4 regions of the Pseudomonas sp. A34-9 genome follow, and region 1 is predicted to be linked to each of the others. Evidence: predicted binding sites of a transcription regulator. Region 1 holds the regulator's gene; each other region holds the start of a gene.
What was found. The regulator FliA, encoded in region 1, starts transcription of late flagellar genes. The targets are predictions, from matches to a motif close to CTAAAGTTTNNNNNNNNNNNGCCGNTAA.
Positions count from the first base shown of each region.

Region 2: a site for FliA is predicted at 2,303-2,330, ahead of P3G59_RS01970 (methyl-accepting chemotaxis protein). Genes of this name have one in related genera too.
Region 3: a site for FliA is predicted at 1,858-1,885, ahead of P3G59_RS03800 (methyl-accepting chemotaxis protein). Genes of this name have one in related genera too.
Region 4: a site for FliA is predicted at 3,679-3,706, ahead of P3G59_RS24095 (methyl-accepting chemotaxis protein). Genes of this name have one in related genera too.

Region 1 covers NZ_CP119967.1:1,895,039-1,900,709, forward strand. Annotated here, with positions in the region: gene flhA (flagellar biosynthesis protein FlhA) at 1-605, shown strand, start outside; gene flhF (flagellar biosynthesis protein FlhF) at 617-1,957, shown strand; gene fleN (flagellar synthesis regulator FleN) at 2,074-2,904, shown strand; gene fliA (RNA polymerase sigma factor FliA) at 2,901-3,641, shown strand; gene P3G59_RS08475 (chemotaxis response regulator CheY) at 3,808-4,179, shown strand; gene P3G59_RS08480 (protein phosphatase CheZ) at 4,198-4,986, shown strand; gene P3G59_RS08485 (chemotaxis protein CheA) at 5,041-5,671, shown strand, end outside.
Region 2 covers NZ_CP119967.1:449,629-455,299, forward strand. Annotated here, with positions in the region: gene P3G59_RS01965 (amino acid ABC transporter ATP-binding protein) at 1-216, shown strand, start outside; gene P3G59_RS01970 (methyl-accepting chemotaxis protein) at 344-2,260, opposite strand; gene P3G59_RS01975 (16S rRNA (uracil(1498)-N(3))-methyltransferase) at 2,479-3,186, opposite strand; gene tatC (twin-arginine translocase subunit TatC) at 3,183-3,971, opposite strand; gene tatB (Sec-independent protein translocase protein TatB) at 3,968-4,435, opposite strand; gene P3G59_RS01990 (twin-arginine translocase TatA/TatE family subunit) at 4,446-4,727, opposite strand; gene P3G59_RS01995 (phosphoribosyl-ATP diphosphatase) at 4,753-5,085, opposite strand; gene hisI (phosphoribosyl-AMP cyclohydrolase) at 5,078-5,479, opposite strand; gene ubiB (ubiquinone biosynthesis regulatory protein kinase UbiB) at 5,561-5,671, opposite strand, start outside.
Region 3 covers NZ_CP119967.1:901,132-906,802, forward strand. Annotated here, with positions in the region: gene P3G59_RS03800 (methyl-accepting chemotaxis protein) at 1-1,767, opposite strand, end outside; gene P3G59_RS03805 (histidine phosphatase family protein) at 2,021-2,692, shown strand; gene P3G59_RS03810 (phosphatase PAP2 family protein) at 2,689-3,510, shown strand; gene P3G59_RS03815 (glycosyltransferase family 39 protein) at 3,577-5,055, opposite strand; gene rimJ (ribosomal protein S5-alanine N-acetyltransferase) at 5,086-5,671, opposite strand, start outside.
Region 4 covers NZ_CP119967.1:5,406,727-5,412,397, forward strand. Annotated here, with positions in the region: gene P3G59_RS24075 (2-hydroxyacid dehydrogenase) at 1-657, shown strand, start outside; gene P3G59_RS24080 (class I SAM-dependent methyltransferase) at 690-1,688, shown strand; yybP-ykoY riboswitch at 1,740-1,862, shown strand; gene P3G59_RS24085 (TMEM165/GDT1 family protein) at 1,951-2,535, shown strand; gene P3G59_RS24090 (M48 family metallopeptidase) at 2,660-3,478, opposite strand; gene P3G59_RS24095 (methyl-accepting chemotaxis protein) at 3,742-5,671, shown strand, end outside.

The DNA.
Region 1 (5,671 bases):
CCAGCGAGCTGATCGGCCACGAAGAAGTGCAGCAACTCATGCAATTGCTGGCCAAAAGCTCGCCGAAACTGGCTGAAGAGCTGGTGCCGGGCGTGGTATCGCTGTCGCAACTGCTCAAAGTGCTGCAAGCGCTGTTGGCCGAACACGTGCCGGTGCGCGATATCCGCAGCATTGCCGAAGCCATCGCCAACAACGCTGCGAAGAGTCAAGATACCGCCGCGTTGGTGGCTGCGGTGCGCGTTGGCGTATCGCGTGCCATCGTCCAAAGCATTGTAGGCACTGAGTCCGAGCTGCCTGTGATCACCTTGGAGCCAAGGTTGGAACAAATATTGCTCAATAGTCTGCAGAAGGCAGGACAAGGCTCGGAAGAGGGTGTTCTGCTGGAGCCAAGCATGGCCGAGAAGCTGCAGCGTTCGCTCATCGAAGCGGCGCAGCGTCAGGAAATGCAAGGTCAGCCGGTGATCCTTTTGGTCGCTGGCCCGATCCGCGCGATGCTCTCGCGCTTTGGCCGCCTCGCAGTCCCTGGGCTGCATGTGCTGGCCTACCAGGAAATACCGGACAACAAGCAAGTGACCATCGTTGCGACAGTAGGGCCCAACGGCTGAGGTAGTGGTTTATGCAAGTTAAGCGTTTCTTTGCCGCCGATATGCGTCAGGCCATGAAGCTGGTTCGTGATGAGCTGGGCGCTGATGCCGCCATCATTGGCAATCGCCGCATTGCCGGCGGTGTCGAGCTGACGGCGGCACTGGATTACAAACTGTCGGCGCTGGCGCCACGGGTTCCGAACATGGAGCTCGAAGACGAGCTGCGCAAGACCCAGTCGCGCATCGTCACCGCTCAGGCCGAACTGAGCCTGCGTGGCGAAGCCGACGGCAATAGCAATCGCCAGATCTTTGCCGGGCTGCCGTTGACGGCCGGCCTGCCGCTGACCGCCGCTGAACCGCTGACCGAGCCGACTTATGCCGCGCCAGCGCGCCCGGCTGCGGCCCCTGCGCAGTCTTCCGGCGGCGTGGATCCGCGTGCACTGGATTCGATGCGCTTTGAATTGAACAGCCTGCGCGAGCTGATGGAAGTCCAGCTCGGCACCCTGGCCTGGAATCAGCTGCAAGGCAGCCGTCCGGCGCAAGCCAATCTGTATCGTCGTCTGCAACGTATCGGTCTGTCCGGCCCGTTGTCGCGCGATCTGCTGGCGATGATCACTGATATTGAAGAACCGCGTCAGGCCTGGCGCATGTTGCTCGCGCATCTGGCACGGATGATTGCCGTACCGGAAGTCGAGCCGCTGGAAGAGGGCGGTATCATTGCCATGGTCGGCCCTGCCGGCATGGGCAAGACCACCACGCTGGCCAAGCTGGCCGCGCGCTACGTGCTGAAATACGGCGCGCAGAACGTCGCGCTGGTGAGCATGGACAGTTTCCGCATCGGCGCGCAGGAACAACTGAAGACGCTGGGGCGCATTCTCAATGTGCCGGTGACCCACGTCGACCCGGGCCAATCGCTGGTGCAAGCGCTGGATCCATTGCTGCGCAAGCGCGTGGTGCTGATCGATACTGCCGGCCTGCAAGCCAGCGATCCGGCCCTGCGCATGCAGCTCGAAAGTCTGGCCGGACGTGGCATTCGCTCAAAAAATTATCTGGTCTTGGCAACCACCAGCCAGAAACAGGTTCTAACCGCCGCTTATCACAGTTACAAGCGTTGCGGGCTTGCCGGCTGCATCCTGACTAAACTGGATGAAACGGCCAGCCTTGGCGAAGTGTTGAGCCTGGCGATCAGTCATGAATTGCCGGTCGCGTACCTGACCGATGGCCCACGGATTCCGGATGATCTGCATCTGCCGCGCCGTCATCAACTGGTCAGCCGCGCCGTCAGCGTGCAAATGCAGGAAGAACCCAGCGAAGAAGCCATGGCTGACATGTTCGCTGATATCTATCACAGCCCGACCAAGCAGGTAGGCTGAGGTATTCATGAACAGTTTTTGTACCTACATCGATGGTCTGCCATGCATTGTTCCGGTTGTGAACGCGCAGCCAGTAATGTGGCCTCCGTCTATGCAAGACAAGGTAAAGAAATAACATGGGCAGCATGCATCCCGTACAGGTGATCGCGGTGACCGGCGGCAAAGGTGGCGTCGGCAAGACTAATGTGTCAGTGAACTTGTCGCTGGCGCTGGCAGAGCTTGGCCGTCGGGTCATGCTGCTGGACGCCGACCTGGGCCTGGCGAATGTCGACGTATTGTTGGGTCTGACCCCTAAACGCACGCTGGCCGACGTCATCGAAGGCCGGTGCGAATTGCGTGACGTGCTGTTGCAAGGCCCGGGTGGCATTCGCATCGTCCCGGCCGCGTCCGGCACGCAGAGCATGGTCCACCTGAGCCCGGCGCAACACGCCGGCCTGATTCAGGCCTTCAGCGACATCGGCGACAATCTCGACGTGCTGGTGATCGACACCGCTGCGGGTATTGGTGACTCGGTAGTCAGTTTCGTACGCGCCGCGCAAGAAGTGTTGCTGGTGGTCTGCGATGAGCCGACCTCGATCACTGACGCGTATGCGCTGATCAAACTGCTCAACCGCGACTACGGCATGAACCGCTTCCGCGTGCTGGCCAACATGGCGCAGAGCCCGCAGGAAGGGCGCAACCTGTTCGCCAAGTTGACCAAGGTCACGGATCGCTTCCTTGACGTGGCCCTACAATACGTCGGCGCCGTGCCTTACGACGAAAGCGTGCGCAAAGCGGTGCAGAAGCAGCGTGCGGTGTACGAAGCCTTCCCGCGTTTCAAGTGCGCGCTGGCGTTCAAGGCGATCGCGCAGAAGGTCGACACCTGGCCGCTGCCCGCCAACCCGCGTGGCCACCTTGAATTTTTTGTCGAGCGCCTCGTGCAGCAAACGGCAGGGCCCGTGCTATGACCGCAAGCGGTATGAACTACTACAAGAAGTCGGCACGTGACGCGCAGTACGAACTGATCGAGCGTTACGCGCCACTGGTCAAACGCATTGCTTATCACTTGCTGGCACGCTTGCCGGCGAGTGTGCAGGTCGAAGACCTGATCCAGGCCGGGATGATCGGCCTGCTCGAAGTCTCGACCAAATACGACGCCAGCAAAGGCGCCAGTTTCGAAACGTACGCGGGCATACGAATCCGCGGCGCGATGCTCGACGAAGTGCGCAAAGGGGATTGGGCGCCACGCTCGGTTCACCGCAATACCCGTATGGTCAGCGACGCGATTCGCTCAATTGAAGCTAAAACCGGCCGTGATGCTAAAGATCACGAGGTTGCGGCCGAACTCCAATTGAGTCTCGACGATTACTACGGGATTTTGAATGACACCTTGGGCAGCCGCCTGTTCAGTTTCGACGACCTGTTGCAGGACGGCGAACACGAAGGGCTGCACGAGGATGGCGCCAGTGCTCATATGGAGCCGTCACGCGATCTGGAAGATGAACGTTTCCAGGCAGCGCTGGCGGACGCGATTGCCAATTTGCCGGAGCGTGAGCGACTGGTGTTGGCGCTGTACTACGACGAAGAGCTGAACCTCAAGGAGATCGGTGAAGTCCTTGGCGTCAGTGAATCGCGGGTCAGCCAGTTACACAGCCAGTGCGCGGCCCGTTTGCGGGGGCGTTTGGGGGAGTGGCGAGCGCGCTGAAGGCAGTGTGGGGACACTGCGAACGAGGCTGGTGCGGTGATGAACGGCACCGGTCTTGCTCTGTTGTGCTCCAGACAGTCTTCGAGTGCTGCGCCGATTGATTGAAGTGGCGCGTCCAGGTGCTGGGCGCGTTTAAGACTGCTTGGAGGTCGAATTGAACAAAGACATGAAAATCCTCATCGTTGATGACTTCTCAACGATGCGGCGGATCATCAAGAACCTGCTGCGCGATCTTGGGTTCACCAACACCGTCGAGGCTGACGATGGCGTGACTGCCATTCCAGTGCTCAACAGCGGAAGCATCGACTTTCTGGTAACGGACTGGAACATGCCGGGCATGACCGGTATCGACCTGCTGCGCCACGTACGTGCCGATGAAAAACTCAAGCACCTGCCCGTACTGATGGTGACTGCAGAAGCCAAGCGCGAGCAGATCATCGAAGCCGCTCAGGCCGGTGTAAACGGCTACGTAGTCAAACCTTTCACGGCTCAGGCGTTGAAAGACAAAATCGAGAAGATTTTCGAACGCATCGGCTGATGAACGCGCGGGGGAGCTATGGAGCATAACGAATCTTCACAGGGCGATTTCGAGTCGACCCTGAAAAAACACGCGGTCGAACTGGTCGAAAGCCTTGAAAAAGGCAGGTTCGGCGACGCTGTGCAACTGATCCATGAGCTCAATCAGACCCGTGACCGTGGCCTGTATCAGGAAGTCGGCAAGCTCACACGTGAACTGCACAGTGCGATCGTCAATTTCCAGATCGACCCGAACATGCCGCAGGCCGAGGAAGTGTCGCAAATCACCGACGCCACCGAACGCCTGGGCTATGTGGTCAAGCTGACAGAGGCCGCGGCCAACCGCACCATGGATCTGGTGGAAAGCGCCACCCCGGTAGTCAATGGTCTGGCTGACGAAGCCCAGACCTTGAGCGCCGATTGGTCTCGCTTCATGCGTCGCGAGGTCGGGGCTGAAGAGTTCCGCGAGCTGGCGCGCCGGGTCGACGGTTTTCTGTCACGCAGCAGCACGGACAACCGTGCGGTGTCGAGCAATCTCAACGACATCCTGCTGGCCCAGGATTACCAGGACCTGACCGGTCAGGTGATCAAGCGTGTGACCCAACTGGTCACCGAAGTCGAAAGCAATTTGCTCAAACTCGTCCTCATGGCCAGTCAGGTGGACCGCTTTGCGGGCATCGAACATGACCGTGCCGCGATGCTTGCAGAAAAAGATCCACAAAAACATCTCTCGCAGGGTGAAGGTCCGCAGATTCATGCCGATAAACGAGAAGACGTTGTGTCCGGTCAGGACGATGTGGACGATTTGTTATCCAGCCTCGGGTTCTAGAGTTTTGGAATTTTAGGTTTTTTGGGTTTTTAGACCTGTAGGAGCACCCCATTAATGAGCTTCGGCGCCGATGAAGAGATCCTTCAGGATTTCCTGGTTGAGGCCGGCGAGATTCTTGAGCAACTGTCCGAACAACTGGTCGAGCTGGAAAGCCGCCCGGATGACGCAGATCTGCTCAACGCAATTTTTCGCGGTTTCCACACTGTAAAAGGGGGCGCCGGCTTCCTTCAGCTCAACGAGCTGGTGGAGTGCTGTCACATCGCCGAAAACGTGTTCGACATCCTGCGTAAGGGTGAGCGTCGCGTTGATGCAGAACTGATGGACGTGGTGCTCGAAGCACTGGATGCGGTGAACAGCATGTTCACTGAGGTTCGTGAGCGTGCACCGATCACCGCTGCCACCCCGGAACTGCTGGCCGCCCTGGCGCGCCTGGCCGAACCGCAAGCGGCGGACGAAGCCCCGGCTTCACCAGTGGCCGAGATGATCGAAGAACTGGTCGTCGAAGGCGACTCGTCGGGCGACATCACCGATAACGAATTCGAACAACTGCTGGACTCGCTGAACGCCGTCAAGGCTGAAGCTGAAGCTCCGGCCGCTGCTGCTCCTGCGCAAACGGCCGCTGAAGCCGCGAGCGATGAAATCACTGATGCCGAGTTCGAGTCATTGCTCGATCAGTTGCACGGAA
Region 2 (5,671 bases), 1.4 Mb from region 1:
GAGATGGTCGGTGAGGTGCTGGACGTGATGAAAAACCTGGCCGTGGAAGGCATGACCATGGTTTGCGTGACTCATGAGATGGGCTTTGCCCGGGAAGTGGCGGATCGGGTGTTGTTCTTCGATCACGGCAAATTGCTCGAAGATGCGGCGCCGGCAGAGTTCTTTGATGCGCCGAAAGATCCGCGTGCCCAAGCCTTCCTGCGTCAGGTGTTGTAGTACCTGATCGTTCCCACGCTCCGCTTGGGAATGCCGCCCGGGACGCTCCGCGTCCCTTTGCATGCGCGACGCGGAGCGTCGCAAGATGCATTCCCACGCGGAGCGTGGGAACGATCAATCCTGCTACTTAGACCTTGAACCGGCCGACCAGCATCTGCAGATGCGTGCCCAGCCGCGCCAGCTCAACGCTGGACGCCGCGGTCTCTTCACTCGCCGCCGATGTCTGATCCGACACATCGCGCACATTCAGCACGCTACGGTTGATCTCTTCAGCCACCGCGCTCTGCTGCTCGGCCGCCGCGGCTATCTGCTGGTTCATCGCCTGAATCGCCGACACGGTGCGCGTAATGCTTTCCAGCGAACCGCCGGCACGACGGGTCAGCTCGACGCTGCTGTCGGTCAGGGTGCGGCTGTTGTCCATGATCGTTGCCACTTGCTGGGTGCCGTTTTGCAGGCCGACGATCAGCTCTTCGATCTCTTCGGTGGACTTCTGCGTACGCTGCGCGAGGCTGCGCACCTCATCGGCAACCACGGCAAAACCACGCCCGGCCTCACCGGCACGCGCCGCTTCGATGGCCGCGTTGAGGGCCAGCAGGTTGGTTTGCTGGGCTACCGACTTGATCACGTCGAGGACGCTGCCGATCTTGTCGCTTTCACGCTTCAGTTCGCCCATGGCCTCGGTGGAGTGGCCGACTTCAAGGGCCAGACGCTCGATCTGCGCGATCGCTTCGCCCACCACTTTGTCGCCTTCGCGGGCCTGTTGGTCAGCGGCAACGGCGGCTTCGGAAGCTTCCTCGGCGTTACGCGCGACTTCCTGCACGGTGGCGGCCATTTCGTTCATGGCGGTGGCGACCTGATCGGTCTCGATTTTCTGATTGTTGACCCCCGCACTGGTCTGCTCGGTCACCGCCGAGAGTTCTTCGGCAGCGCTGGCGATCTGGGTGACACCATCGCTGATCCCGCCCACCAGTTCACGCAGGCCTTGGGTCATGCTTTGCATCGAGCGTTGCAGTTGGCCGAGTTCGTCACGACGCAGGGACACGAGGTTGTGCGTCAGGTCGCCAGCAGCCACGCGCTCGGCGACTTTCAGGGTCTGGTTCAGCGGGATGATGATCTGCCGGGTGATCGCCCAAGCGGCCAGCAGACCGAACGCTACGGCCAGCAGAGTGGCGATGATCAGCATGTTCTTGGCGTGAGCGGCATCGGTGTCGCGCACCACGGTTTGCGATTCAGTGAGTTTCTTGCTGACATCAATGAGGATGTCGCCCTGAGTCGACATGCGCGCGGCGGCCTTGGCGTTGTTGACCTGCGAGTCGCGGAACTGCGCAACTGCCGCGCGATAGGCCTTGATCGAGTCGGTTGCCTGTTGCAGGTTGGCGATGTGCTGTTCCGGCAGTTTTGCCGGCAGGCTGTCGAGGTTTTTCAGGGCATTGTCGATGGCGTCGAGCGCCGGTTGCTCGGCTTCGGCCTTACCGCTGTAGGTGTAGCCGCGCACTTGGTAGCGGGCTTGCTGCAGCAGTTTGCTCAGCTCGATCACGCTGTTGAATTGCGCGACGCTGTCACCCGCCAGCATGGATTTTTCCACTTCCGCGACTTTCGCCACGGCATTGTCGGCACTGGCACCGAGCTTGCTGCGGGCGTCTTCACGCTGCACGGTAGCTTGGGTCATGTCGGCAAAAGCGCGCTTGTATTCGGCGACGGCGGCCAGTTGTTGATCGACCATGGCCGCGTCGGACGGCTGTTCAATCAGGCTGCGAGCGGTTTGCAGGCCGCTGTCGAGTTTGCCTAGCAGATCGGTGACGGTGCCTGGGCCTTGTTCGCCACGGCGCGCTTCGTAGTCCAGGCGCGCCAGGCGCAAGTCCTTGGTCAGTTCATTTAGGCTGGAGATAAAACCGAGCTTGTCACCACGGCTGATAATGCCGCTCATGCCGGTCCAGCCGGTGAAGGTGATCAACAGCGTCAGCAACAGCACCAGGCCGAAACCGATTCCCAGCTTGCGTTTGACGCTGACGTTCCCAAGATTCTCGGCTAACCAACGGTACATGCGACGACTCCCCTCGGACCACTAATTGGACTTATGGGGACTGTATCGGCCGGTTGATGGCAATCTGTAACACCATTTATCCGCCGGCCCCGCACGGATCAATGTAGGAGCTGCCGCAGGCTGCGATCTTTTGATGTTGTTTTTTAGAAGCAAAGTCAAAAGATCGTCCGATCGCGGCCCGAGCCTGCGGCAGCTCCTACAGGGGATTTATGTTGAACTTAGAAGAGGCGGGCGAGCAGGGCGGTGACGGCGGTTTCGACGCGCAGGATGCGTTCGCCGAGTTGCACCGGTTGCAGGCCGGACTTGGCCAGCAGGTCGATTTCGTAGGGGATCCAGCCGCCTTCCGGGCCGATGGCCAGGGTCACCGGTTCGCTCAATGCGCGGGGGCAGGGCGGATAGTTGCCGGGATGTCCAACGAGGCCGAGGGTGCCGTCGGTAATCGCCGGCAGCCGGTCTTCAACAAACGGCTTGAAGCGCTTCTCGATGATGATTTCCGGCAGCACGGTGTCGCGGGCCTGTTCGAGGCCGAGGATCAAATTCTCGCGAATCGCCTCAGGCTCCAGAAACGGCGTCTGCCAGAAGCTCTTCTCGACCCGATAGCTGTTGACCAGAATCACCTTCGACACGCCCATGGTCGCCACGGTCTGAAATACCCGCCGCAGCATCTTCGGGCGCGGCAGGGCCAGCAACAACGTCAGTGGCAATTTTGCCGGCGGTGGCTTGTCGAGAGTGACGCGCAGTTCAGCCTCACCCGCCTCCAGACGCAGCAACTCAGCCGAACCCATCAACCCGTTGATGCGCCCGACGCGCAGGCTGTCACCGACTTCCGAGCGGTGAACCTCCTGCATGTGGGTCAGGCGTCTATCACGCAGGACTACGCGGTCGGCCGCAATGAAATCGGCCTCTTCGAGCAACAGCAGGTTCATGCCTGGGTCGCTGGCGGCTGGTCGTTGTGATCGTCGGCGGTTTCGTCCGGACTTTCGCGTTTGCTGATCAGGCCACCGAACAGGATGCCGATTTCAAACAACATCCACATCGGCACGGCCAGCAGCGTCTGCGAGAAAATGTCCGGCGGCGTCAGGATCATGCCGACCACGAAGCAGCCGATGATCACGTACGGGCGGATCTTCTTCAGGTATTTGACGTCGACCACGCCGATCCACACCAGCAGCACCACGGCCACCGGGATCTCAAACGCCACGCCGAAGGCGAAGAACAGCGTCATGACGAAATCGAGGTAACTGGCGATGTCGGTCATCATTTCCACGCCGGCCGGGGTGGCAGCGGCGAAGAATTTGAAGATCAGCGGGAACACGAAGTAATAGGCGAACGCCATGCCGGTGTAGAACAACAGGATGCTGGAAACCAGCAACGGCACCGCAATGCGCTTTTCATGCTTGTACAGGCCCGGCGCGATAAAACCCCAGATCTGATGCAGGATCACCGGGATTGCGAGAAACAGCGAGACCATCATCGTCAGCTTCAGCGGCGTCAGGAACGGCGATGACACGTCGGTGGCGATCATCGTCGCGCCGACCGGCAGGTACTGGCGCAGCGGCGTCGAGACGAAGGTGTAGATCTGCTGGGTGAACGCAAACAGCCCGGCGAAGATGATGAAGATCGCCGCCACACAACGCAGCAGGCGGGTGCGCAGCTCGGTGAGGTGCGAAACCAGCGGCATGTGCTGGTCGTTTTCGGGGAGATCGCTCATGGGGCTCGCGGCGGCAGTGTAGGATCGTGAGGCGCAGGTGTGATCGGCGCGGCGTTTGGCGCAACGTGTTCAACCGAAGCTTCTGCGGCAACGGGCGTCGGTTCTGTCGGCGCTACAACGGCAGCAGGTGCTGGTGCTGGTGTTGGAGCAGGTGCAGCTGGCGCGTGAATCGTCTGCTGTCCGACATGTTCAACTTCAACCGGCGTCGGCTCTTGCTGAACCGGATTGAAAATCTTCCGCGCCTCTTGCTCCAGCGACAGAATGTGCTCGTTGTGCAGTTGCCGACGGATCTCGTCGGCACCGATTTCACGTTCAACTTCCTGTTTGATCGCGTTGAAGCTGCGCTTCAGCCGTCCGACCCACAGGCCAGCGGTGCGCGCAGCGCCCGGCAGACGCTCGGGGCCCAGCACCAGCAGGGCGACGAGGCCGACGAGCAGCAGTTCAGAGAAGCTGATACCAAACATTAGTCTGTGCTCACACGTCTTTGCGGATCGGCTCTTCGACTTTCTGCGCCTGCACGTCGATGGTGTGCGGCGGGTTGGCCTGAGCGGTGGCTTGCGGCTGTACCGGTGGCACCGGTTGCGCAGGCGTCACGGTTGGATCAGCGGCTGGTTTTTCATCGTCGTTCATGGCTTTGCGGAAGCCCTTGATCGACTCGCCAACGTCGGTGCCGAGGTTTTTCAGTTTTTTGGTGCCGAACACCAACACCACGACTACCAGAATGACGATCCAGTGTTTCCAGTCAAAAATGCCCATGTTGCTGTTCCTCTCTAAAAATTGTTCAGGCGGACGGACGCGAGGCTTTCTCGACGTGTCCGGACAGGCCGAAGCGGCGATCCAGTTCATCCAGCACAGCCTGTGGATGCTGCCCCAGTTGGGCGAGCATGACCATGCTGTGGAACCACAGGTCGGCGGTCTCGTAGATCACGTCACTGCAGTCGCCACTGATGGCGGCGTCCTTGGCGGCAATAATGGTTTCGACCGACTCTTCGCCGACTTTCTCCAGAATCTTGTTCAGGCCCTTGTGATACAGACTAGCTACATATGAGCTGTCGGCCGCTGCGCCTTTGCGCTCTTCGAGCACTTCGGCCAGACGAGTCAGGGTGTCACTCATGTTTGTGTCCTGCGCAATAGATAGCGTGCGGATCTTTCAGAACCGGATCGACTGTCTTCCAGTCGCCGTTTTCGAAGACACGGTAAAAGCAGCTTTGACGGCCGGTATGGCAAGCGATGTCGCCGATCTGTTCAACCATCAGGATGATCACGTCGGCGTCACAGTCCAGACGCATTTCATGCAAGGTCTGCACATGGCCGGACTCTTCGCCCTTGCGCCACAGCTTGCCACGGGAACGTGACCAGTAGATTGCACGGTTTTCCGCGGCGGCCAGTTCGAGCGCTTCGCGGTTCATCCAGGCCATCATCAGTACGCGTCCGGTCTTGTGATCCTGGGCAATCGCCGGCACCAGGCCGTCAGCGTCCCACTTGATCTCGTCCAGCCAGTTTTTCATCTTCGACTCCGACAGCGAACCCCACACTTCAATAGTCGGGTTCAGGCATTGAAACAGTGTGCCAGCCGATCACGAAACTGGCTATCGGCGAACGACCAGATACAAGCCCACGGCCACCATGATTCCGGCCGGCCAATGCCCCAGTTCATTCAGCGGGCCACCGATGGCGAGGATCACCCCGCCGGCCAGATG
Region 3 (5,671 bases), 990 kb from region 1:
GCTCTGCTGCTCGGCAGCGGCGGCGATCTGCTGGTTCATTGACTGGATGTTCGACACCGTGCGGGTGATGCTTTCCAGCGACAGGCCAGCCTTGCGGGTCAGGGCCACGCTGCTGTCGGTCAGGGCGCGGCTGTTGCTCATCACGGCCGAGACTTGCTGGGTGCCGTTCTGCAGACCGGCGACCAGGCCTTCGATTTCCTCGGTGGATTTCTGTGTGCGCTGAGCCAGACCACGAACTTCATCAGCAACCACGGCAAACCCACGACCGGCTTCACCGGCACGGGCCGCTTCAATCGCGGCGTTGAGCGCGAGCAGGTTGGTCTGTTCGGCCACGGCCTTGATCACGTCCATCACGCTGCCGATCTTATCGCTTTCCTGTTGCAGCACGCTCATGGCTTCGGTCGAACGCACCACTTCGCTGGCCAGACGTTCGATCTGCGCGATGGCTTCGTTTACGACTTTGTCGCCTTCGCGGGCTTCGCCGTCAGCGGCGGCAGCGGCTTGCGAGGCTTCTTCGGCATTGCGCGCGACTTCCTGCACGGTGGCAGTCATCTCGTGCATGGCGGTGGCGACCTGATCGGTCTCGACTTTCTGGCTGTTCACACCGGCGCTGGTCTGCTCGGTGACGGCCGACAGTTCCTCAGCAGCGCTAGCAATCTGGGTAACGCCGTCGCGGATGCCGCTGATCAAGTCGCGCAAGGTCACGCCCATGCGCGCGATGCCTTGTTGCAGTACGCCGAGTTCATCGCGGCGGGTGACAGTGACGTTCTGGGTCAGGTCGCCGCTGGCGATGCGCTCGACCACGGCCAGGGTTTCTTGCAGCGGACGGGTGATCTGACGGGTGATGATCACCGCCGCAATGATGCCCACCAGCAGCGCCAGCAAGGTGCTGATCAACTGGAATGTCCGCGCCTGGGCGCTTTCAGCGTCACGACGATCGAGCTGGATCTGATACAGCTGCTCGCTCAGGGCGACGATGGTCGTGCCCTGATCGGTCATTTCCTTACGGGCCTGCACGGCGTCGGTGTTGGCGTTTTTATACGCCATCAACGCACTGCGGTAGTTGACCAATGCGCTTTCCAACTGACGCAAGGCGTCTTGCTGAGTGGTAGCGAAATGCACGTTCAGTGGCTTGAGGCTGGCGATGGCCGCGTCGAGTTGGCCGACAGCCTTCTGCTCGGTTTCGGCGTTGGTGGTGGCGGTGTAGCCGCGCACTTCGTAGCGCGCGAGGATGAACGCTTCCTTGGCGGCAGTGATCGCCTGGAACTGTTCGAAACGCTGCTCGCTCATGTCCATTTGCTGCACGCGTTTGCTGATCGATTCGATCAGGTTGTACGCGGTCTCTGCATTCACGCTCATGGTGTCGCGGGCGCTGTTGCCGGTGCGGTAGGCGTTGCGCATTTTGTTCAGCGACGTCTGGTATTCAGCGATGGTCGCGGCCTGCTCCTTGAGCAGTTTGACGTTTTCCGGGCTCTTGAAGCTATTGATCAGCTTCTGTTGTTGCGCGGCGAAGCTTTCCAGGGTGGTCTGCACATTCTGTGCAGCGGTTTCATCGCCATTGGTCAGCATGTATTGCAGGCGCACCACGCGCAGCTTGGTCAGACCGGCATTGAGCTGGGTGATGTCGCTCATCCAGTTGCTGCGATCGATCAGGCCGCCGAGGCTGGTCCAGCCTGTCAGGGCCAGCACGCAGGTCAGGGCCAGCACCAGGCCGAAGCCCAGGCCCAGTTTCATGTTCACGCTGATGTTGCCGAACCAGCTATTCATCAAAAATCCTCCAGAAACGTTGGGTTTCTTGTCGTCGGTTAGGCTGGAAGATTGTTGTTTTTTTGAGCCAGCAAGGGTGTTAGCAGGTTTGTATCGGCCGCAAATCCGAGAGCTGAAAGGATTTTGTCCTACGGAATTTGTAACAACGGATCCCAAGACTTTTTTCACATGGGTTTCACTGGCTGCCCACGCCCGCCTCTGTACCTTCACCGCATCGAATGAACCCGTGATGCAGAGTGACGAGGCGGTTTTTGTGGAATTGAGACTGAGTCTGTTCGGCGTCAAACGCTCGATCGATCTGAGCTTTTTGGCGCGGTTTCGCAACACCTGGGTGGTGTTGGCGGCATCGGTATTGGTGATCCCCCTGACCCTGTGGTTGCTGGCGCCGGCGGCAGTGCCGGACCTGGCCCACGGCAATGTCGCCGGTGCGCAAGCGTTGACGACCGGTTGGGCCAAGGGCGAGATGATCGTGCTGGTGCGTCATGTCGAGCGCTGCGATCACTCCAAAGCCGCGTGCCTGAGTGGCAATGACGGCATCACCGATCGCTCGCGCGGTGTTGCGGTGGCGGTCGGTGCCCGGTTCGAGCAACTGGGCCTGAACAACGCCGACATCTACAACAGCCCGTCGATGCGCACGGTGCAGACCGCCGGCTACATGTTCAACCATGCCGCCAGCGGCGACGACTGGCTGATCAACTGCCGGGGCCGCATGTTGCAGGATGCGCTGGCCCACAAGGTTGCCGGTCGCAATCTGGTCCTGGTGACCCACAGCGAATGCATGGCGCAAATCGAGAAAGACGTCAAAGTGCCGACCTCGGACATGGGTTACGGCTCGTCATTGTTTGTTTCCGCTGCCAGCCCGGCGGCTCCCAAGATGCTCGGCTTTATTGAAGCCTCCGACTGGCGCACGGTGAATACCCGATGAAATCCCGCTTCTACGCTTATAACTTCGGCATTCCATTGGCCTGCGCGGTGCTGGTGTTCCTGATGTTCGACATGACCAAAATCGACATCGCCTTCAGCAACCTGCTGTTCGATCCGCTGACGCAGTCCTTCCCGCTCGACAAGATTCATTTCTTTGAAAAACTCACCCACAAATGGGCGCGGATCATTCCGAACTGGACGGCAGAAATCGCCCTGATCGGCGCGCTGCTATCGGTGTTCTGGCCATTGGTCAATCCGCACAAACGGCCGCGCCTCGGTGCGCTGCTGGAGCGCAGCAAAGTCGCGCCAGTGCTGCGATTTGCCGCCGATCACCGTAGGGATTTTCTGTTTGTGGTGGTCGCGTTTGCGGTTTGCACCGGAGTGATTCACTTCCTCAAATCCCACACCAGCGTTTACTGCCCGATCGAGACCACGCTGTACGGCGGGAAAATGGCCCACATTGAGTGGTACAGCAACTTCCAACTGTTCCATGAAGCTGGCAGTGGCCGGTGCTGGCCGGGTGGCCATGCGTCGGGCGGCTTCACCATGCTGGCGCTGTATTTCGTGGCGCGGCGCTATCAATGGCGTTTTTCCAGTGCAATCTTGTGGGGCTCGCTGCTGCTGGGGTTCGTTTATGGCACTACTCGTGTCCTGCAAGGCTGGCACTACATGTCCCACACCTTCTGGGCCGGAATCTTCGTGTGGCTGGCGTGTTTGCTGACGGCGTTGGCCTTTTACGGACGCGCGCGGCTGGATCTGCCCGTGCTGAGCAAGCGCACACAGAAAGCTTTCAGTGCTCAGCCAGAGGTTTCTCTCTGAACCCGTCAGGATGAAATGAAAAAACCGCCAATCATCGGCGGTTTTTTTTATGCGGCTGCGCAGGCCTCAATAGCCGACGAAGTAATACGCCTGACGCCCGACCATCATCGTTTTAAGCACTTTCAAGGGAGGCGCGGGTTGGCTGTCGCCGGCCATCACCACGACATGGGATGGCGAGGCCGCGAGGAAATCGCGCAACTGCACTTCGGTATCCAGCCCTTTGAGTACTTGCTGGGTGTAGAAGACCGTGGCGCCACCGACCCGCTCGTTGGCCTGAAACAGCGCGACTTGATGCCCGGCGGTTTGCAGCGTCTGGATCTCTGCGCTCAATGGCAGGAACGAAAGCTTCTTGTCGGCGTGGGGCAGTGCCCATTGCGCGGCGGCGAGGTAACTGCCGATCACCAGCGTGAGTACGGCCATTGCCAGTGTCTGTCGATGACGGGCGATTCTGCCGACGAATCCATTGCCTGATTCGTACTGCTTCAAGCGCTCGAACAACACCCCCGCATACTCCGCCGCGATCACCGCCGCGGCCGGCGTCATCGACATCAGATACACCGTGCGTTTGCTCGACGCCAACGTCAGCATGATGAACTGCGCAACGATCCACAGGCTGAAAAACAGCAAGTAACGGTTGGCCTTCAATTGGCTACGGAAATGCCAGAGCCCCAAGTACACCAGAATATTCCACGGCAGGAAGGCTTCCGGCAGTTTGGCCAGGTAGTAATAGAACGGTTCATAGTGCCCTGCCTCGACGAACGATCCGCTGAAGCGTCCGACGCTGTTGGTCAATAGCACTTCTCTGACGGCTTGTGCGCCGCCGTGCTGGAAGAGGATGACGAGCCAGATCAGCAGCGGAATCAAACCGACCAGGGTCAGTAAGCCCGGTCGCAGCCAATCGGCGATTTTCAGGCGCCGGTCCATCAGGTTGTCAGCCAGCAGATAGGCAAAAATCACCACCCCCGGCATGGCCAGCCCCAGCACACCCTTGCTCAACGTGGCGATGGCAATCCCGACGACAAACAACAGCGAGTTGCCAAGTGTCGATGCCCGTTGCGCCTGGAAAAAGGCCAGCAGCGCCGTGGTCACGCCGAGGGCGAGCAACGCATCCTCACCGACCCCGCGCACATTGCTCCAGTAACTGGCCATGGTCGCGAGCAGAATGCCTGCGGTCCAGGCAATCATTTTTGGCCGTTCGAAACGCCGCAACATGCCGTACAGCAGCATCACGCTGAGCAACCCGGCCACCGCTGAGGCCAGCCGCACGGCCCACGGTGAAACACCGAACACGCGCATCGCGCCAGCATCCAGCCACAGACTCAACGGTGGTTTTTCCAGAAACGGTTCGCCGAACAGACGAGGCGTGACCCAGTCATCGTCCAGATGCATCTCCATGGCGATGCCGGCGACGCGGGCCTCGGTGGAGCCTTGCAATTGATGGTTGCCCAGCGCGAAGAAAAACAGCAGGGCGGCAAGCAGAAACAGCGAAGTGACGGCACGCGACATAGGGTTCAGGCAACCGGAAGGGGCGGGAGGCCTGAGCATACGACGGCAATCCTTAACGAATTGTGAAACTCACGCCAATGGTTTCGACCAGCGCTTCTCCGGTGTTTCGAACCTTGAATTGACCAGGGCCGTCAGCACGTGATCCTGCCAGCGTCCGGCAATGTTCAGATACGCTTTGGCGTAGCCCTCGCGCTCGAAGCCCAGGCGCTCAAGCAAGCGAGCGCTGCGCTCATTGCCTGGAATGTAGTTGGCCATGATCCGGTGCAGGTTCTGGGAGTCGAACATGTAAGCAATGCCAGCCTCCAGGGCTTCGTGCATCAAGCCTTGCCCCTGTCGGGAGGCGTCGATGTGATAGCCCAGATAGCACGCCTGAAAGGCCCCGCGAATAATGCCGCTGAAGTTGCACGCGCCGATCATTTGCTGGCCATCCGGCGTCAGCAGGGCGAAATGCATGGCCAGCCCGGCTTCGAATGCACTGGCTTGCACATCGAGGCGGCGGCGAATCTGCGCGCTGGAAAAATATTCGGTGGTGCGGATCGGCGACCAGGGCGCGAGGTGGCGCTGGTTACGCAGGTAGAACTCGCTTTCAAGGTCGGCCTGATCCGGAGCGAGTATCGCGAGCGACAAGCGTTGGCAGGGCAGGGTCAACAGCGGC
Region 4 (5,671 bases), 3.0 Mb from region 1:
ACGCCGTCGGTGGCGCAACACACGATCATGCTGTTGCTCAACCTCGCCACGCGTCTGGCCGATTATCAGACAGCCGTTGGCGAAGGTCGCTGGCAGCAGGCCAAACAGTTCTGCCTGCTCGACTACCCAATCGTTGAGCTGGAAGGCAAAACCCTCGGTTTGCTGGGTCATGGCGAACTCGGCGGTGCTGTGGCGCGGTTGGCCGAAGCGTTTGGCATGCGCGTATTGCTCGGACAGATTCCGGGGCGCCCTGCCCGCCCGGATCGCTTGCCACTGGCTGAGCTGCTGCCGCAGATCGACGCCCTCACCCTGCACTGCCCGCTCAACGAAGACACCCGCCACTTCATTGGTGCCCGCGAACTGGCGTCGATGAAACCCGGTGCATTCGTGGTCAACACGGCACGCGGCGGACTGATCGACGAGCAGGCGCTCGCCGATGCCTTGCGCAACGGTCACCTTGGCGGCGCGGCCACCGATGTGCTGAGTGTCGAGCCACCGACTCAAGGCAATCCGCTGCTGGCCGCCGACATCCCGCGCCTCATCGTCACCCCGCACAATGCTTGGGGCAGTGTTGAAGCGCGGCAACGTATCGTCGGCCAATTGCGCGAAAACGCCCAGGCGTTCTTCAGCGGTAAGGCGCTGCGGGTCGTCAGTTGATAAACTGCGGCACTTTTTTTTGAGGAGCAGTTATGGATCCGCGCAGTGAAGTACTGCTTCGTCAGCCCGAGTGGTTTCAAGGTTCGTTGTTGCTGGCTGGTTTGCCTGCCGACGATTTGCTCGGGCGCCTGCCCAATGCATTCGGCTGGTGCTGGCATGCCGGCGATCAAGCCGCGCTGGACGCTCGTTTCGAAGGTCGTAGTGATTTTGGCGTGAACGTCCCGCAGCGTGAGTTCGACAGCGCCGTGGTGTTTTTGCCCAAGTCCAAGGATCTGACCGACTACATCCTCAACGCCGTAGCTTCGCGCCTGGCCGGGCGTGAGGTGTTTCTCGTCGGCGAAAAACGCAGCGGCATCGAAGGCGCGTCCAAGCAACTCAACCCTTTCGGCAAGCCACGCAAGCTCGACAGCGCGCGCCATTGCCAGCTCTGGCAAGTCACCGTGGCCAATGCGCCTGAAGCGAAATCTTTGGAAAGCCTGGCGCAGACGTATGAATTGCCTTTGGCCGAGGGTCCGTTGAAAGTCATCAGCCTGCCGGGGGTATTCAGCCACGGTCGCCTGGACCGAGGCAGCGCCCTGCTGCTGGAGCATCTGGACAAACTGCCCAGTGGCCACTTGCTCGACTTCGGTTGCGGCGCGGGCGTGTTGGGCGCTGCGGTCAAACGTCGCTACCCACACAATCAGGTCACGTTGCTGGACGTCGATGCGTTCGCCGCCGCCAGCAGCCGCCTGACCCTGGCGGCCAATGGTCTGGAAGCCGAAGTGCTGACCGGTGACGGTATCGATGCGGCACCGATGGGTTTGAGCGCGATTCTAAGCAACCCGCCGTTCCATGTCGGCGTGCACACCGACTATTTCGCCACCGAGAACTTGCTGCGAAAAGCAGCGAAACACCTGAAAAACGGCGGCGAACTGCGGCTGGTGGCGAACAGCTTCCTGAAGTATCAACCGCTGATCGAGGAGCATCTGGGTGTCTGCGCAATCAAGGCCGAAGGCAATGGTTTCCGCATCTACCGCGCCAAGCGCGGCTGAAACTTCTTTTAAAAAAGAGGCTTGCTCAATCGGTTTTGCGAAGGCAGAATCCGCTCCGTCCTAGGGGAGTAGTCTCCCACGAGCGCCAAGCTCGTCCGGCATACGTCAACATACTTGATCCTCAGATCATGGCGTATGCGACCCAAGCGTCCGCAGCAGACGGATCGCAGGGTTTGACAAGACCTATGACACGCACACCTTACCCGGGGCGGGAAGGCTGTACGTGTCATAGCCGTGTCGACCCGCCCCTTAGGAAATCCTGATGCTGGACTCGTTACTCGTTCCCACCGCAATCGTTGCCTTGGCCGAAATCGGCGACAAGACGCAACTGCTCGCGCTGATTCTCGCCGCTCGCTTTCGCAAACCCTGGCCGATCATTGCCGGTATTGTTGCCGCGACCCTGGCCAACCACGCAGCGGCCGGTGCGGTAGGCGCCTGGTTCGGCAGTTTTTTCTCAGACGCCGTACTTCACTGGATTCTCGCCGCGAGCTTCACCGCCACGGCACTGTGGACATTGGTCCCGGACAAAATGGATGACGATGAAACCAGCACCGCGCGCAAGTTCGGGCCTTTCCTGACCACGCTGATTGCGTTTTTCCTGGCTGAAATGGGTGACAAGACTCAGGTCGCCACGGTGATGCTGGCCGCGCAATATCCGGAACTGTGGCTGGTGATTATCGGGACGACGGCGGGCATGTTGATTGCCAACGTGCCGGTGGTATTGGCGGGTAACTTTGCGGCGGACAAATTGCCGCTGACCTTGATCCGTCGCCTCGCGGCATCGGCGTTCATGATTCTGGCAATCGTTGCGGTGTACAAGGCGATGCAGAGCAGTGGCTGGGTTTAACCCTGAGAGAAGGAGCGTTCCCACGCTCTGCGTGGGAACGCAGCCGGGGACGCTCTGCGTCCCTTTTGGAACGCGGAGCGTCCCTTGAGGCATTCCCACGCAGAGCGTGGGAACGATCACCGACTCAGGATTTAGGAGCCTGTTCGTACAGCGGCATGACTTTCGGAATCGCCGCCTGCAGCGAGGCAATCCGGCTGGCCGAGGCCGGGTGAGTGCTCATGAACTCCGGCGGCGAACCTTCCGACGCCTTGCTCATCTTGTTCCACAAGGTGATCGCGGCGTTCGGGTTGTAGCCGGCGCGAGCGGCCAGTTCCAGGCCGATCAGGTCGGCTTCGTTTTCGTTGGCACGGCTGTTCGGCAGGGTCATGCCGTAGTTGGCCACGGTGTCGGCCAGCGCCAGGCTGTCCTGACCCAGACCGAGCAACGCACCCGCGCCCTGCTTGGCCATTTCAATCCCGTAAGCCTTCGACATTGCTTCACGACCGTGTTCGCGCAGGGCGTGGGCAATCTCATGGCCCATCACTGCGGCGATTTCATCGTCAGTCAACTTCAGGCTGTCGATCAGCCCTGTATAGAAAATGATCTTGCCGCCAGGACCACAGTTGGCGTTGAGCTCATCGCTCTTGATCAGATTGACTTCCCACTGCCATTGCGCCGCATCCGGACGGAAGTTCGGCGCCTGGGCGATCAGGCGGTTGGCAATCGCCTGAACCCGCTTGGCCTCGGGGCTGGTCTTGTCCAGCACACCCTTGCTGGAGGCCTCGCCGACGGTCTTCTGATACGACTGGGCATACATCTGGTCGACCTCTTGCGAGGACAGCATGCTGAACATGTACTGCTTGCGCTCCACACCCACGGCACCGCCGCTGGTGGTGTTGACCGACTGACAACCGGCCAGCAACAGCGCTGCGCTCAGTGCACTTACAACCAATGTCTTGTTCATTCAAAAACTCCCTGAAAACCTGCCGCGTATCCTAGGCGGGTAATTGTATCGACGCTAGATACAACGGACGTGTTGCAGCGACTTTCAGACGCTTCCCACTTGAGCTGTCGTAAAAAATTCACAGCGATCGCCAGGCCCGCAGCAACTGCGTCGCGCACCGATCCATTTGCGACATCGGCTTTCAATTGCACCGGCTCGCACTCATGGCCCGATGCCGACTGCCGATACATCAGCGCAGACGTCCTCTTGCGTGCGGAGCTCCCATGAAGTTCAAGTCGATCCAGTTTTCCGTCGCCGCCCTGGCCGGCGCCATCGTGCTTAGCGTGGTGGTCGCGCTGGTGCTGTATGCGCTGTTTTCCGGCGCCCGTACTCAAGAGATGGTGCAACAGCGCACCCAGGCCCAGTTCGAGCAAGTCATCGAACAGCGCCTGACGTCGCTGGCACAAACCCAGGTCAGCCAGATCCAGCGCGAACTCGAAGCGCCGCTGCTGATTGCCGGTGGGCTGGTGCGGGTCAACGCCCTGCTCGGCACGCCCGACGCCGATGGCCAGCCGCGCTTGAACGTCAGCCGCGAGCAACTGATCAGCCTGATCAAGGAGAACGTCGAAAAGAACCCGAAAATTCTCGGCACCTACATCGGCTGGGAAAAAAATGCCCTCGACCACAATGACGCGGCCTATGTCGGCACCCGCGTGGTCGGTATCGACGCGGCCAACGGGCGCTTCCTGCCGTGGTGGTTCCGCAACGACGACGGCAGCCTGGGCCTCGACAAACTGGTCGACGTCGACGACCAGAAGACCCTGTCCACCGGCGTGCGCGCCAGCGAGTATTACTTGTGTTCGAAAGAGAGCAAAAAAGCCTGCGTGATTGATCCGGCGCCGTACAAGGTCGGCGACAAGATCGTCATGCTCGCCTCCTTCATTGAACCGATCATGCTCAACGGCACCTTCCAGGGCATCGTCGGCGCCGACCTGTCGGTGAACTTCATTCAGGAAATGCTCCTCGCCGCCAACCAGAAGCTCTACAGCGGAGCCGGGCAAATGGCCCTGATCGGCGGCAACGGCCGGATCGTTGCCTACACCCAGGACGCCAGCAAGTTCGGCGAAAAAGTCAGCGACATCCTCGACGCCGAGCAGATTGCCAACATGGCCAATCTCAAACGCGGCGAAGTGACTTACTCCGTCAACAAAGACAAGGGCCGCATCGAGCTGTACCTGCCGTTCGGCATCGGCCAGACCGACGCACGCTGGACATTGATGCTGCAACTGCCGCTCAACGCGGTGATGGCGGATCTGCAAAAACTGCAGGCCGACCTCGATGCCGAACGCAAGTCCGACACGTTCGGCATGGCCATGGTCGGTCTGATCATCGCCGGCATTGGCTTGCTGGTGATCTGGCTGGTCGGCCACGGCATCGCCCGACCGCTGAAGCAAATGGTCGCCATGCTTAATGACATCGCTCAAGGTGAAGGTGATCTGACCCGACGCCTGAGCAGCGACCGCAGTGATGAACTGGGTTCGATCGCCAAGGGCTTCAATACCTTCCTCGCCAAATTGCAGGCGATGATCACCCAAGTGGTGACGTCGGTGCAGAGCGTCAGCGATTCTTCGGAGCACACCGCCGACATCGCCATTCGCACCAACATCGGTATCCAGAAACAAATGGCCGAGATCGATCAGGTCGCCACGGCGGTGCAGGAAATGACCGCCACCGCCCAGGATGTCGCGCGCAATGCGACGCAGGCAGCCCAAGCGGCCGGCCATGCTGATCAGGCGGCCAGTCAGGGCATGCAGATCGTCCGTGATACATCGAACTCGATCGGCGTATTGGCAGTGGAAATCGGCAAGGCGGTGGACGTGGTGCAGACGTTGGCCAAGGACAGCGAGAACATCAACGCGATCCTCACGGCGATTCGCGCGATTGCCGAGCAGACCAACCTGTTGGCCCTGAACGCGGCGATTGAAGCAGCGCGTGCCGGTGAGCAAGGTCGCGGCTTTGCTGTCGTGGCCGACGAGGTGCGCAATCTGGCGCAAAAAACGCAGAAAGCCACCGAAGAAATCCAGACGATGATCCAGCAACTGCAACAGGGCACCCGCGATGTCGTGCGGGTCATGGAAGACAGCCAGAACCGCACCGACGAAAGCGTGCAGCACGCGGCGAAAGCGGCACAAGCGCTGGAGACGATTACTCAGG